DNA from 2 places in the Janthinobacterium kumbetense genome. Region 2 is predicted to be linked to the other one. Evidence: predicted binding sites of a transcription regulator. Region 2 holds the regulator's gene; the other holds the start of a gene.

Region 1 (6,232 bases), on a different contig from region 2:
GAATGCGGGCGACCTGGAACTGGGCAAGCGCCTGTACGAAGGCGACATGGCCGTCAAGCGCGACATCTACCTGGCGTCGCTGAAGAAGCTGGAATTGCTGGAAGCCAAATTGCTCGATGAAACGGCCGCGCAAATCCGTTCGCGCTACGAAAATGGCCGCATGCTGCTGATCTCGCTGGGCGTGGTGGCCATCTTGCTGGGCATCGCCTGCGCCTACTGGATCACGCGCTCGATCACGCGTCCCATCACGCGTGCCGTCGAGGTGGCGGAAGCCGTTTCCGCTGGCGACCTGACCAGCCATATCGTCGTGGAAAGCCGCGATGAGACGGGGCAATTGATGCATGCGCTGAAAAACATGAACGATAAACTGGTGAGTATCGTGGGCCAGGTGCGCGCCGGCACCGAATCGATCAGCACGGCGTCGAGCGAAATTGCCGCCGGCAACCTGGACTTGTCGTCACGCACGGAAGAGCAGGCCAGCTCGCTGGAAGAGACGGCGTCGTCCATGGAAGAGCTGACCTCCACCGTGAAACTCAATGCGGACAATGCGCGCAGCGCCAACCAGCTGGCCATCGACGCCTCGCAGATCGCCAGCAAGGGCGGCGTGGTGGTGTCGGAAGTGGTCAGCACCATGGGCTCGATCAACGATTCCTCGCGCAAGATTGTCGACATCATCAGCGTCATCGACGCCATCGCCTTCCAGACGAATATCCTGGCCCTGAACGCGGCCGTGGAAGCGGCCAGGGCCGGTGAACAGGGCCGCGGCTTTGCCGTCGTGGCCTCCGAAGTGCGCAACCTGGCGCAGCGTTCCAGCGCGGCAGCCAAGGAAATCAAGGGCTTGATCGACGATTCCGTGCAAAAGGTCGAGGCCGGTTCGCAACTGGTGGACAAGGCGGGCCGCACCATGGACGAGATCGTGCAAAGCATCAGCCACGTGACGCAGATCATGAACCAGATCACCGACGCCAGCGATGAACAGCGCGCAGGCATCGAACAAGTCAACCAGGCCATCGGCCAGATGGACCAGGTGACGCAGCAAAACGCAGCCCTGGTGGAAGAAGCGGCCGCGGCGGCCGAATCCATGCAGGAACAGGCGGCCAGGCTGGCCGAGGTCGTGGGCGTGTTCAAGCTCGATGCGACGCAGCAATATGCTGCCGCCCATAGCAGCCCGTCCGTGACGGCGCCTGCGCCAGTAGCGGCTGCCACGCGAGCTGCCATGCGGCCCGCCACGCAGCCCGCCATGCGACGCGCGCCAGCATCCCGCGCGCCAGCACCCGCCGTGACTGCGACCTCGCCGGACAAGGCGGCGCAAGCGGACGCGGTGCGCGCACGCACGCCGAAGGCGCCGGTGGCCTCGGGCGCCGACGAATGGGAAGAGTTTTAAGCACGGATTCTTAAGCGCAGTTTCCCCCTTGGCATGGCGCGGGCGCTACAATCGCGGCTTGAAGACAGCCGCGAACGCGCTCCGCCATGACCACCCGCCGTACCTCCAGCCTTAGCTCAAGCCATCCCGCCAGCCCTGCAGCTGCATCGTCTTCCCTGGCTGAACCAGCCAAACGCGCGCGCTGCCCAGCCTGCCTGCGCGCCGTCTCCAGCTGCATCTGCCGCTGGATCGCCCCCGTTTCCCACGCGGTGGAAGTGCTGATCCTGCAGCATCCGCTGGAAGTGCACAATGCCAAGGGCAGTGCCCGCCTGCTGCACTTGAGCCTGCCGAACAGCCGCATGCTGACGGGCGAGCAGTTTGCCCCCGATACGCTCGCCGAATTGCTGGCCGACAAGCATAACGTGTTGCTGTACCCGGATACGCCCGGGGACCGTTCGCTGGGCATCGCCCCGCCGCCAGCGCTCGACCCAGTCAGCTTGCTCGATCTTGCCCGCGTGCGGCTGGTGGTGCTGGACGCCACCTGGCGCAAGAGCCGCAAGATGTTGTATCTGAATCCGCCGTTGCAACAGCTGCCGCGCCTGCCCCTGCGCGATACGCCCGCATCCCATTACCTGATCCGCAAGGCGCACGCGCCAGACCAGTTATCGACCCTGGAAGCGACGTGCTATGCCCTGATGCAGTTGGAGCAGGACGCGGCCCGCTTCGTTCCCCTGATCGCGGCATTTGACGGCTTTGTCGCACAGCAGTTGAGCTATGTCATGCCGCACGGTGAAAAAGCTTGAAACGGCATCACGCCAGCCCTTGATCTTGCCCGCGCAGCGGCATAGTATACTGTACGTATATACAGTTGATGGGGCCGTTCATGAAAGCAATCATTCCAGAGCACGATGACAGCTTCGCCGGGCAAGCCATGTTGCCGCCGCAATCGCTGAAAGCCCACAAGGGCCGCGGCGCCGTGTCGAACCTGCAAGGGCGCTACGAGACGCACGCGCGCGGCGGTTTCGATGATGGCTGGGGCGTGGGCGGCCTGGATGAGGCGGCCGGGGAGGCGGTGCCTCCCACCTGGAAGACGCAGGTCAGCGACGAGCAGGCGCGCACCATTCTCACGCGCAACGCTTCGCCCGACTTGCCGTTCAATGTTTCCTTGAATCCGTACCGGGGTTGCGAACACGGCTGCATTTATTGCTTTGCCCGCCCCACGCACAGCTATCTTGGCCTGTCGCCGGGGCTGGACTTCGAAAGCCGCATCTACGCCAAGGTGAACGCCCCGGAACTCTTGCGCCGCGAACTGGCCAAGCCCTCGTATGTGCCCGAACCGATCGCCCTGGGCGTGAACACGGATGCGTATCAGCCGTGCGAGCGCGAACGGCAACTGACGCGGCGCGTGCTGGAAGTGCTGCACGAGTGCGACCACCCCGTGGCGCTGATCACGAAATCGTCGCTGATTGAGCGCGATATCGACATTCTGGCGCCGATGGCGGCCAGGCGCCTGGCCGCCGTGGCCGTCACTGTCACCACGCTCGACCCGGCCATCGCGCGCACCCTGGAGCCGCGCGCGGCCGCTCCGGCGCGGCGGCTGCGCACCATCCGCACCCTGACGGAGGCGGGCATCCCCGTGGGCGTGAGCATCGCGCCCATCATCCCGTTCGTGACGGAACCGGAAATCGAGCAGCTGCTCGAAGCCGTGCGCGACGCGGGCGCCATCCACGCCCATTACGTGGTGCTGCGCCTGCCGTGGGAAGTGAGCCCGCTGTTCCAGCAATGGCTGGAAGCGCACTTCCCGGAACGGGCCCAGCGCGTGATGAACCGGGTGCGCGAAATGCGTGGCGGCAAGGATTACGACAGCGCGTTCGGTACGCGCATGCGGGGCGAGGGCGTGTGGGCTGATCTCATCCGCCAGCGCTTTGAAAAGGCCGTGCACCGGCTGGGCTTGCACGGCAGGGGCGGCCGCTTCAAGCAGCTCGATTGCACGCAGTTCCGCCGGCCGCTGGTGGTGCCGCCGCTGGGCGCAAAAGTAAAAAAGGGTAATGCGGGGCAGCTGGATTTGTTTTAGCGCAAGCAGTGCGGGGCGCGGGCTTGTGCGTTGACACGGGCACGCGCAAGGGCATGCGCGCTGCGCGAAACAGGCGGGTTCGGTGGCGAGTCGCATCGCCGTCCTGCGTCCGTCGGGGGGGATGCCGGCAGGGGGAGCGGGCGACGAGAAGCTCATCGCCCGCAGGCATGCCGGGCTTAGCCGGAACGGCTCGATCTTGCTGGCTTGATCAGCAAACGGTGGCGTTGCAAGCCATCAGGCAGAGTTGCTGTGCGGTGCCGCTCAAGGCGCCGCAAGCCGCTTTGCACAGGGTGCAGGGAATGCTGGAAGGGGCGACACCCTGGCTGATGGCGGAGATGCTGGGGCTGCGTTGTACGGCTTTGGCTTGCAATGGCAGATTGTTCATTTTAAAACTCCTTGTGGTGGCGCCGCCGCGGGCAACGGCAATGGGTGTGCGTACCGAAGTACGGTGCTGATCGTTTCCCGCCAACGACCGTATGCTGAAGCGCGTGCACGCATCGCTGCGCCCACGAGCCCCGACAATTCAAATGCTGTTGACGTCAGCGTTGCGACCAGTAGCGCACTGCGCCGACGCTGACCGGTATCACATCGCTGACGTCGACGGCGAAGCGGGCGACCGTGTTGGCTACCTGCAGGTTTTCCGGGTTGAAGAAGGTCATGATGATGTCGTAGCACTCGGAGCCCGGGCGGCACACGGGACTCTGTTGCACGACGATGGTATCGAGCTGCATGCCCGTGGTCTTGGCCAGCATTTCCGCCGCTTGCATGGCATTCGTGGCCGAGAAGTTGAGCGCGCGGTCCATGCCCGTGACGCCCAGGTTGCGGAAGTCGTAATAGATGCGGTTCAGGAAGTTTTCCAGGCGCGCCCCCGTGTTGCTGCTGTTGATGTCCAGGCTGTCCTGCACCGCCATGAGGCTGTCGATCAGCTGCGGCACATTCCAGCTGAACATGCCCCGGATGGCCGGCTGGATCACGGGAACGACCTGGCCGGACATCAGCCTGGCGGCGCCCGAGATTACGCCGGGAAACGAATTCATGACGACCAGGCCATCGATGGTGCCGACATAGGCCTCGAACAGCAGTTCATAGGTCATGTCGGCATACGGACCGACGGGGACGACCGCGTAAATCGGCGTGGCGTCCAGGTTGACGGTCCAGGTCAGCGATTGGCGGAAATATGGCTTCGCGCGCAGAAATTCGATCAATTGCTGCGGATCGCTCGGATTGTTCCTGTCCGATGGCATGGCCTGGACGAAGGAATCGCGGCGCGCTTCGCTGCCGAAGTCGACGCCCAGGTTGCCCAGCGCATACACCAGGGTCGGGCCCTTGGCGCTGCCGCCGCAGCCGCAATCGGAGGCATCGATGCCGGAAGCGGCGATGCCTTGCCGCGTCGCGCCGGAAGGGGCCGCAAGGTTGGCCAGGGAGGGGGTTTCCAGCATGGGAATGCTGAGCGGATGCGCCTGCGCGGAAGTGTCGGCATTGGCTGGGCTCGCTTCAATCACAGTATCGTCTGACATTTCAATTTTCCCTTTTAATAATAGTTGAGTGGCGCCCGGCACATTCAATGTCCCAGTCAGGAGGCGGCGACAGTCTAGCTCGCCATTGGTGTTGCAACGCGTTGCGCTTTGCAGCAATGCGCTGCAAACTCCACGAGGGTCAGGACGATCCCCATGTTGGTGTTGCCGGCATAGCAGCAAGGCTGCGATGGCCGAGACGATCGGGGTGGCAAAGCTGGTGCCGCTGCTGAGCCGCACGCGCCCTGCGGGCGCGGCGCCGAGGATGTCGGTGCCGGGCGCCATGATGCCGCGCGCGCGATAGGCTTCGCCCCAGTTGCTGTTGGGCATGGGCGCGCCTTGCCGGTCCAGTGCGCCGACGACCAGCGTGTATTTGATGGAGGCGGGGATGTGCAGGCAATCGCAGCCGTCGTTGCCCGCCGCCGCGACCAGCAGGACGTTGCGTTCATGGCACAGCTGTATGGCTTTTTGCAGCAGGCCATCGGCGGCGCCGCTGTCGGACAGTTCGCCGCCGCTGACATTGATGATGTGCGCGCCGTGCTCGACGGCCTGGGTGATGGCGCGGGCCAGGTCGAGCTGCGTGCATTGCGTCAGTGCGCCGTCGGCGCGGTCGGCAAAGATGGGCAGGATCAAGCCCCGACAATGGGGAGCCAGGCCCGTGACGGGACTGCCCGGCTGGCCAAAGATGATGCTGGCGACATGGGTGCCGTGTTGCGATGCCCGGCCGCTGCCGCTGGCACCCGTGGCGAGCGTGTCGAGCAGTTGCAGCCTGGCGCCGGCAAAGCAAGGGTGGCTGGTATCGACGGGACCGTCGAGCACGGCGATGCAGATGTCGGCACAGCCGGTGTTGCCATCTTGCAAGGCAGCCAGGCCGGGCAGCAAGCCATGATTGGCCAGGCTGTCGTGGGTGGTGGATACTTCCATGGTCGTCGGCACGAGGTGCTCCTTGCTGGGTCCTGGAGGGCGGGTGGCACACCGCTTGAGGTGCTCCGCCCGCCTGCTGCGGCGCCTGCTGCTCCAGCGCCGATAGCATGATCTTTAGCAAGGGGCGTGCCAGAAGGCCAAGTGCTTGATTTTCAAGGGATGGGGCGGATTGGCATTGTCGTGCTGCAATAATGTTGGCGGATATCGTCCACCCTTGTTGAGCGGGATGGACGAAAACGGCAGGCGGCAAGGACGGGGAGGGGGCGCCCGGGACACGGCATGGCGTGACGCGGGCGCGTGCGGCGGTTCAGCTATCCTTGCTGTAGCAGGCGCGGCTGGGCCGCAGGCGCATGCGCA
Region 2 (6,232 bases):
CAACCCGGCCCTGACCAACTTCGAGGCTTCGTGCTTCGATGGCGTGTACGTGACGGGCGACGTGTCGCAGGAATACCTGGACCGCCTGGAATATGCGCGCCACCATCCGAAGGCGGCAGCGCCCGAAGATACGCCGCGTTCCCAGCTGAACCTGAACCTGGCGACAACAGAAGCATAAGTAAGCTGCCCGGCCGATGCCGGGCATTTTTTTCTCCGCGATCATGAACGATAAAAAAAACTACGGCTTTACCACCACCATCCTGCATAACGACCGCCGCAAGGGCATCGAACATGGCTCCCTGCACAAGCCCGTGCACACTTCCGTTGCCTTTGGTTACGCCGATGCGCGCCAGCTCGCTTCCGTGTTCCAGGGCAAGGAGCCGGGTTTCCGCTATGGCCGCCAGGGCAACCCGACCGTTTCCGCGCTGGAAGACAAGGTCAACAAGATGGAAGACGGCGTGGCGACCCTGTGCTTCGCCACCGGCATGGGCGCCATCGGCGCCGTGGTGCAATCCTTGCTGCGCGCGGGCGACCATGTCGTGTCGTCGGCCTTTTTGTTTGGCAACACCAACAGCCTGTGGCAAACGGTGACGGGGCAGGGCATCGCCGTGTCGTTCGTCGACGCCACCGACGTGGCCAATGTGGCGGCCGCCATCACGCCGGCCACGCGGATTGTTTTCGTGGAAACTATTGCCAATCCGCGCACGCAGATCGCCGACCTGAAGAAGATCGGTGACTTGTGCCGCGAGAAGGGCATCCTGTACATCGTCGACAATACGATGACGACGCCATACCTGTTCCGTCCGAAAGCCGTGGGCGCGGGCCTGGTGGTCAATGCCTTGACGAAATCCATCGGCGGCCACGGCAATGCGCTGGGCGGCAGCTTGACGGATACGGGCGTGTTCGACTGGACGCAGTATCCGAACATTTTCGAGAATTACAAGAAGGCGGCGCCCGCGCAGTGGGGCATCGCGCAAATCCGCGCCAAGGCCTTGCGCGATTTCGGCGCGTCCCTGGGACCGGAAGCGGCGCACCATATCGCTGTCGGCGCGGAAACCATGGCCTTGCGCATGGACCGCACCTGTTCGAACGCGCTGGCGCTGGCCACCATGCTGGAGGCGGACCCGAGAGTGGCGGCCGTGCATTACCCGGGCCTGGCGTCGCACCCGCAGCACGCGCTGGCGACGGACTTGTTCCGCAGCTATGGCTCGCTGTTCAGCTTTGAATTGAAAGATGGCATCGACTGCTTCGATTTCCTTAATCGTCTCAATCTTGCCATTCCCGCCAGTAACCTTGGCGACACGCGCACCCTCGTCATTCCCGTCGCCCACACGATTTTCTATGAGATGGGTGCCGAGCGGCGCGCCAGCATGGGCATCGCCGAGTCGCTGATCCGTGTGTCGGTGGGTATCGAGGATGAGGTGGATCTGCTGGAAGACTTCAAGCACGCATTGGAAGAAGAATAAGGTTTCACTTTTTTGAGAAAAAGATTACATTTAAGTGTAATTAAAGCATATGTGTCTTTTTCTCAATCGGAGAGTGGGAATGAAAAAAATTGTATTTAGTGTTTTTTTATTGTTTTCTTGCGCTGTCTATGCTGATGACCTGACGGATGCGAATAAATTCCTGCAATCCAAGGCTTACCCGCAAGCCTTGGATTTGTACAAGAAACTGGCTCAGGCTGGGAATGCCGAGGCTCAATTTCATTTGGGCGAGATGTATTTGTATGGTGAAGGAGTGGCTGTCGATGCCGCGCAAGCCGGACAATGGTTTGGGCAGGCATCCAAGGCGGGCAACAAGAATGCCGAAGCCGCGCTTGCCCTTATGGCTAACCGTGTCGCGCGAAAAGGTGACATTGATTACTATGTCAACTCATATGCTGGCGAGGATGTTGCCTTGAGTAAGGTCAAGTGCGTTACCCCGGTGATTCCTGCATTCTCCCAAACCAAGCGTCAAATCAGAGATGTGGCCGATAGTGTTGATGCCTGGATGGCGTGCTATAACAGCTTTGTCAGTAATTTGAATGCTTCTTTGCCGCCTGGCAAAGCCATTCCTTCTGATATTGAATCGTTGATGAATGAGCAGGAATTTGAAAAGGCCAAGCTGCGCATGGATGCAGCCTATGCGCGGGTGAGTGCCGAAGGGCGTGAGCTGGCAAAAAATATCTTGGCGCAGCGCGATGAGTGGCACTCCAAAACAGAGGCGTATCTCTTGGCGGAGAATAAAAAAATTCAGACAGAAAATGAAATGAGTGAATTGAATCGCTCACGTACCGCGAACACGCCGCAATGGGTGACCAGTCCTTTGCCAAGCAAATAAGTCAGTCTTGCCGATGTGCTCAATTGGATGGGAATTAAGCGCTCGCAGGTATGCTGCAAGCGCTTTCCCTCTTAATGCCAACTGCGCATGAGTCCGACGGCCAAACCTTCCAATGCAAACTCATCTTCCGGCGACACGGTAATCACCTTGAAGTCCGGATTTTCCGGCAGCAATTCGATGACGGAACCCGTCTTCTTGTAGCGCTTGACGGTGACTTCGTCGCCGATGCGGGCCACGACGATCTGGCCATTCTTGGCGCTGTCGACTTTCTTGACGGCCAATAAATCGCCATCCATGATGCCGGCGTCGCGCATGGACCAGCCGCGCACCTTCAGCAGGAAGTCAGGCTTGGCCGAAAACAGGGCCGGATCGACGTTGTAGCTCGCTTCCAGGTTTTCCTGCGCCAGGATGGGCGAACCGGCCGCTACCCGGCCGATCAGCGGCAGCGACATCAGCAGCGCTGCCGGCACCTTCGATGGCAGCGCTTCGGCGGCGGCGCCGATCAGGCGGATGCCGCGCGAGGTGCCGGGAGAAATCTCGATCGCGCCCTTGCGGGCCAGGGCCTGCAAATGCTCTTCGGCCGCGTTGGCCGATTTGAAACCCAGTTCATTGGCGATTTCGGCACGGGTGGGAGGAAAGCCCGTGTTTTCAATCGCGTCCTTGATCAGGTTCAGGATTTGTTCTTGTCGTGCTGTCAGCTTGATCATGAGCGGTGGGTGCATACTAAAATGCTGTCTATATGAACAGTCTGTATTTTTGTACAGTATCGTTCACTATGCAAGGGGATTTCCGTGTTTTGGGCGAATTTCGCAAGAAATACTTGTCCATGGACGGAAAGCACGGTGGCGCGCGGGCTTTTCGGGCCCATGTGGAAGGAATGATTGAAACGTTTGCAAAAGGCGGTTATAATCTTCGGCTGACCTTCCCACACCCGTCTTGACGCCGGGGTGGGCGATTATCAATCCGACCTGAAGGAGTTTGCATGCGTCATTATGAAATAGTCTTTATCGTCCATCCGGACCAAAGCGAGCAAGTGCCCGCGATGATCGAACGCTACAAAGCCAGCGTAACCACCCGCGGCGGTTCGGTTCACCGCGTGGAAGATTGGGGCCGCCGTCAAATGGCTTACTCGATCCAAAAGCTGCCTAAAGCACACTACATCTGCCTGAACATCGAATGCGACAACGAGACCCTGGTCGAGTTGGAAACAGCATTCAAATTCAATGATGCCGTGTTGCGTCACCTGACCGTTAAAATGAAGAAAGCTGAAACAGCTCCTTCGCCGATGATGAAATCGGTACAACGCGAAGACGCGGCCAAAAGCCACCGCACCGAAGCACCAGCAGCCGCTCCAGCCGCAGCAGCAGCTTAATTTTTGACCAGGATCGTGCGCTGAACCAGCTACAAGTAACCGCCATCATTGCCGAGCGCGAAATATTGCGCTATACCCCGGCAGGGTTGCCGATTGTGAATGCAGTATTGCAACACAGTTCGCAGCAGATGGAAGCAGGAATTGCCCGTTTGACCGAGTTTGATGTTGCCGCGCTAGCCGCTGGCGAAATCTCCGGCCGGTTCAGCCAGGCAAGCTTGGGCGGGGTGTATCAGTTCACGGGTTTCCTGGCCAGAAAGAGCCGCAACAGCAAGAGTTTGGTGTTTCACATCATTGATTTTAGTGCAGTCAATTCTGACTAGCGCATTTTAGATACAGGAGCCTGACATGGCATTCGGTAAAAAGTTCGACAAAAATAAGCTCAAGCTTAAAGAAAAACGCAAACAGCAAAACCCGTTGTTCAAACGCAAGAAGTTCTGCCGCTTCACCGCAGCTCACGTTGAGCAAGTCGACTACAAAGACGTCGACACGCTGAAAGACTTCGTCCAAGAAAACGGCAAGATCATGCCAGCACGCCTGACCGGTACCAAAGCGCACTACCAGCGCCAAGTTGACACCGCAATCAAGCGCGCTCGCTTCCTCGCGCTGCTGCCATACACCGATCTGCACCACGCTTAATCGGTCAGATATTCCTGGAGAAGAACTATGCAAATCATTCTGTTAGAAAAAGTTGTTAACGTCGGTAACCTCGGCGAAGTCGTCAAAGTCAAAGACGGTTACGCACGTAACTTCCTGATCCCGCAACGCCTGGCACGTCGTGCTACGGCAACCGCTGTGGCTGAATTCGAAGTCAAGCGCGCCGAACTGGAAAAAGCTGCTGCCGCTAAACTGGCCGCATCGCAAGCCCAGGGCGAAAAACTGAGCGGCCTGACCGTTCAAGTTGCTCAAAAAGCTGGTGTTGATGGCCGTCTGTTCGGTTCCGTCACCAACTTCGACATCGCTGAAGCGCTGACCAAGCAAGGTTTTGCTGTTGAAAAAGCACAAATCCGTATGCCTACCGGCCCGCTGAAGATCGTTGGCGAGCACAACGTTTCGGTTGCTCTGCATACCGACGTGGTTGTGGAAGTTGTTATCGCTGTCGTTCCAGACGCGAACGCGTAATCGTCTGCGGGCCTGGCCCGCAAGCGTTGCCGCACTATGAAAAGCCGGGTTCGCCCGGCTTTTTTGTGGCCTTTTTTTCGCTCAATTTCAGCCCTTTATTTTTGCCAGCACGCCGAAGCGGGTATAATTCGCGCCATGAACGCCCCCTCTGATCCGCAACTGGATTCCCTCCGTATTCCGCCGCATTCGATCGAAGCAGAACAATCCGTTATCGGTGGTCTGCTGCGCGACAATGCCGCATATGACCGCATCGCCGACTTCATGCATGCGGAGGATTTCTATCGCTATGACCATCGCATCATCTTCGAGCAAATCGTCAAGATGGTTAACGCTTCCAAGCCAGCCGATGTCATTACTGTTTTTGAAACCCTGACCCAGCTCGGCAAGGCCGATGATGTGGGCGGACTCGCTTACCTGAACGCCATGGCGCAAAACACGCCATCGGCCGCGAACATCCGGCGCTACGCCGAGATCGTGCGCGACCGCGGCGTGCTGCGTAAACTCATTACCGTCGCCGACGACATCTCCGGCACGGCCTTCAGCCCGCAGGGCAAGGAAGTCAAGCAGATGCTTGACGAGGCCGAATCGAAGATTTTCGCCATCGCCGAAGAAGGCGCGCGCGGCGCCCAGGGCTGGACCGCCATCCAGCCCCTGCTGACGCAGGTGGTCGAACGCATCGACGAACTGTACAGCCGCGACAACCAGAGTGAAATCACGGGCGTGCCCACCGGTTTCATCGACCTCGACCGCATGACCTCGGGTCTGCAGCCGGGCGACCTGGTGATCGTGGCGGGCCGTCCATCGATGGGCAAGACGGCGTTTTCCGTCAACATCGGCGAAAACGTGGCCATCGACAGCGGCTTGCCCGTGGCCGTGTTCTCGATGGAGATGGGCGGCGCCCAGCTGGCCATGCGTATGCTGGGCTCCGTCGGACAGCTCGACCAGCACCGCCTGCGCACGGGCCGCCTGAACGACGAAGACTGGCCGCGCCTGACGAATGCGATCCAGAAGATGAACGACGCGCAGTTGTACATCGATGAAACGCCGGCCTTGAATTCCATCGAGTTGCGCGCCCGCTCGCGCCGCCTGTCGCGTCAATGCGGCAAGCTGGGCCTGATCATCGTCGATTACTTGCAGCTGATGTCGGCCAATACGCCGGGCGACAACCGGGCCACGGAGATTTCCGAGATTTCACGGGGCTTGAAAGGCCTGGCGAAAGAACTCGGTTGCCCCGTGATTGCGCTGTCCCAGCTGAACCGCTCGCTGGAGCAACGCCCGAACAAACGTCCTGTCATGTCCGACTTGCGCGAATCGGGTGCTATTGAGCAGGATGCCGACGTGATCCTGTTCATTTACCGCGACGAGGTGTATAACCCCGACTCGCCGGACAAGGGAACGGCCGAAATCATCATCGGTAAACAA

Evidence for each region. The regulator LexA, encoded in region 2, represses DNA repair genes until DNA is damaged. The targets are predictions, from matches to a motif close to ACTGTATNNNNATACAGT.
Region 1: NCG91_RS23360 (PA0069 family radical SAM protein) is a predicted target of LexA. The motif match lies at 2,215-2,232, and genes of this name have one in related genera.

The regions. Positions count from the first base shown of each region.
Region 1 covers NZ_JAMQGR010000011.1:34,326-40,557, forward strand. Annotated here, with positions in the region: gene NCG91_RS23350 (methyl-accepting chemotaxis protein) at 1-1,384, shown strand, start outside; gene NCG91_RS23355 (tRNA-uridine aminocarboxypropyltransferase) at 1,471-2,166, shown strand; gene NCG91_RS23360 (PA0069 family radical SAM protein) at 2,295-3,437, shown strand; gene NCG91_RS23365 (hypothetical protein) at 3,646-3,822, opposite strand; gene NCG91_RS23370 (cyanobactin maturation protease PatG family protein) at 3,977-5,887, opposite strand; gene NCG91_RS23375 (aspartate/glutamate racemase family protein) at 6,183-6,232, opposite strand, start outside.
Region 2 covers NZ_JAMQGR010000005.1:185,453-191,684, forward strand. Annotated here, with positions in the region: gene purF (amidophosphoribosyltransferase) at 1-178, shown strand, start outside; gene NCG91_RS16385 (cystathionine gamma-synthase family protein) at 222-1,466, shown strand; gene NCG91_RS16390 (tetratricopeptide repeat protein) at 1,546-2,319, shown strand; gene lexA (transcriptional repressor LexA) at 2,391-3,026, opposite strand; gene rpsF (30S ribosomal protein S6) at 3,302-3,691, shown strand; gene priB (primosomal replication protein N) at 3,712-4,011, shown strand; gene rpsR (30S ribosomal protein S18) at 4,037-4,327, shown strand; gene rplI (50S ribosomal protein L9) at 4,355-4,810, shown strand; gene NCG91_RS16420 (replicative DNA helicase) at 4,946-6,232, shown strand, end outside.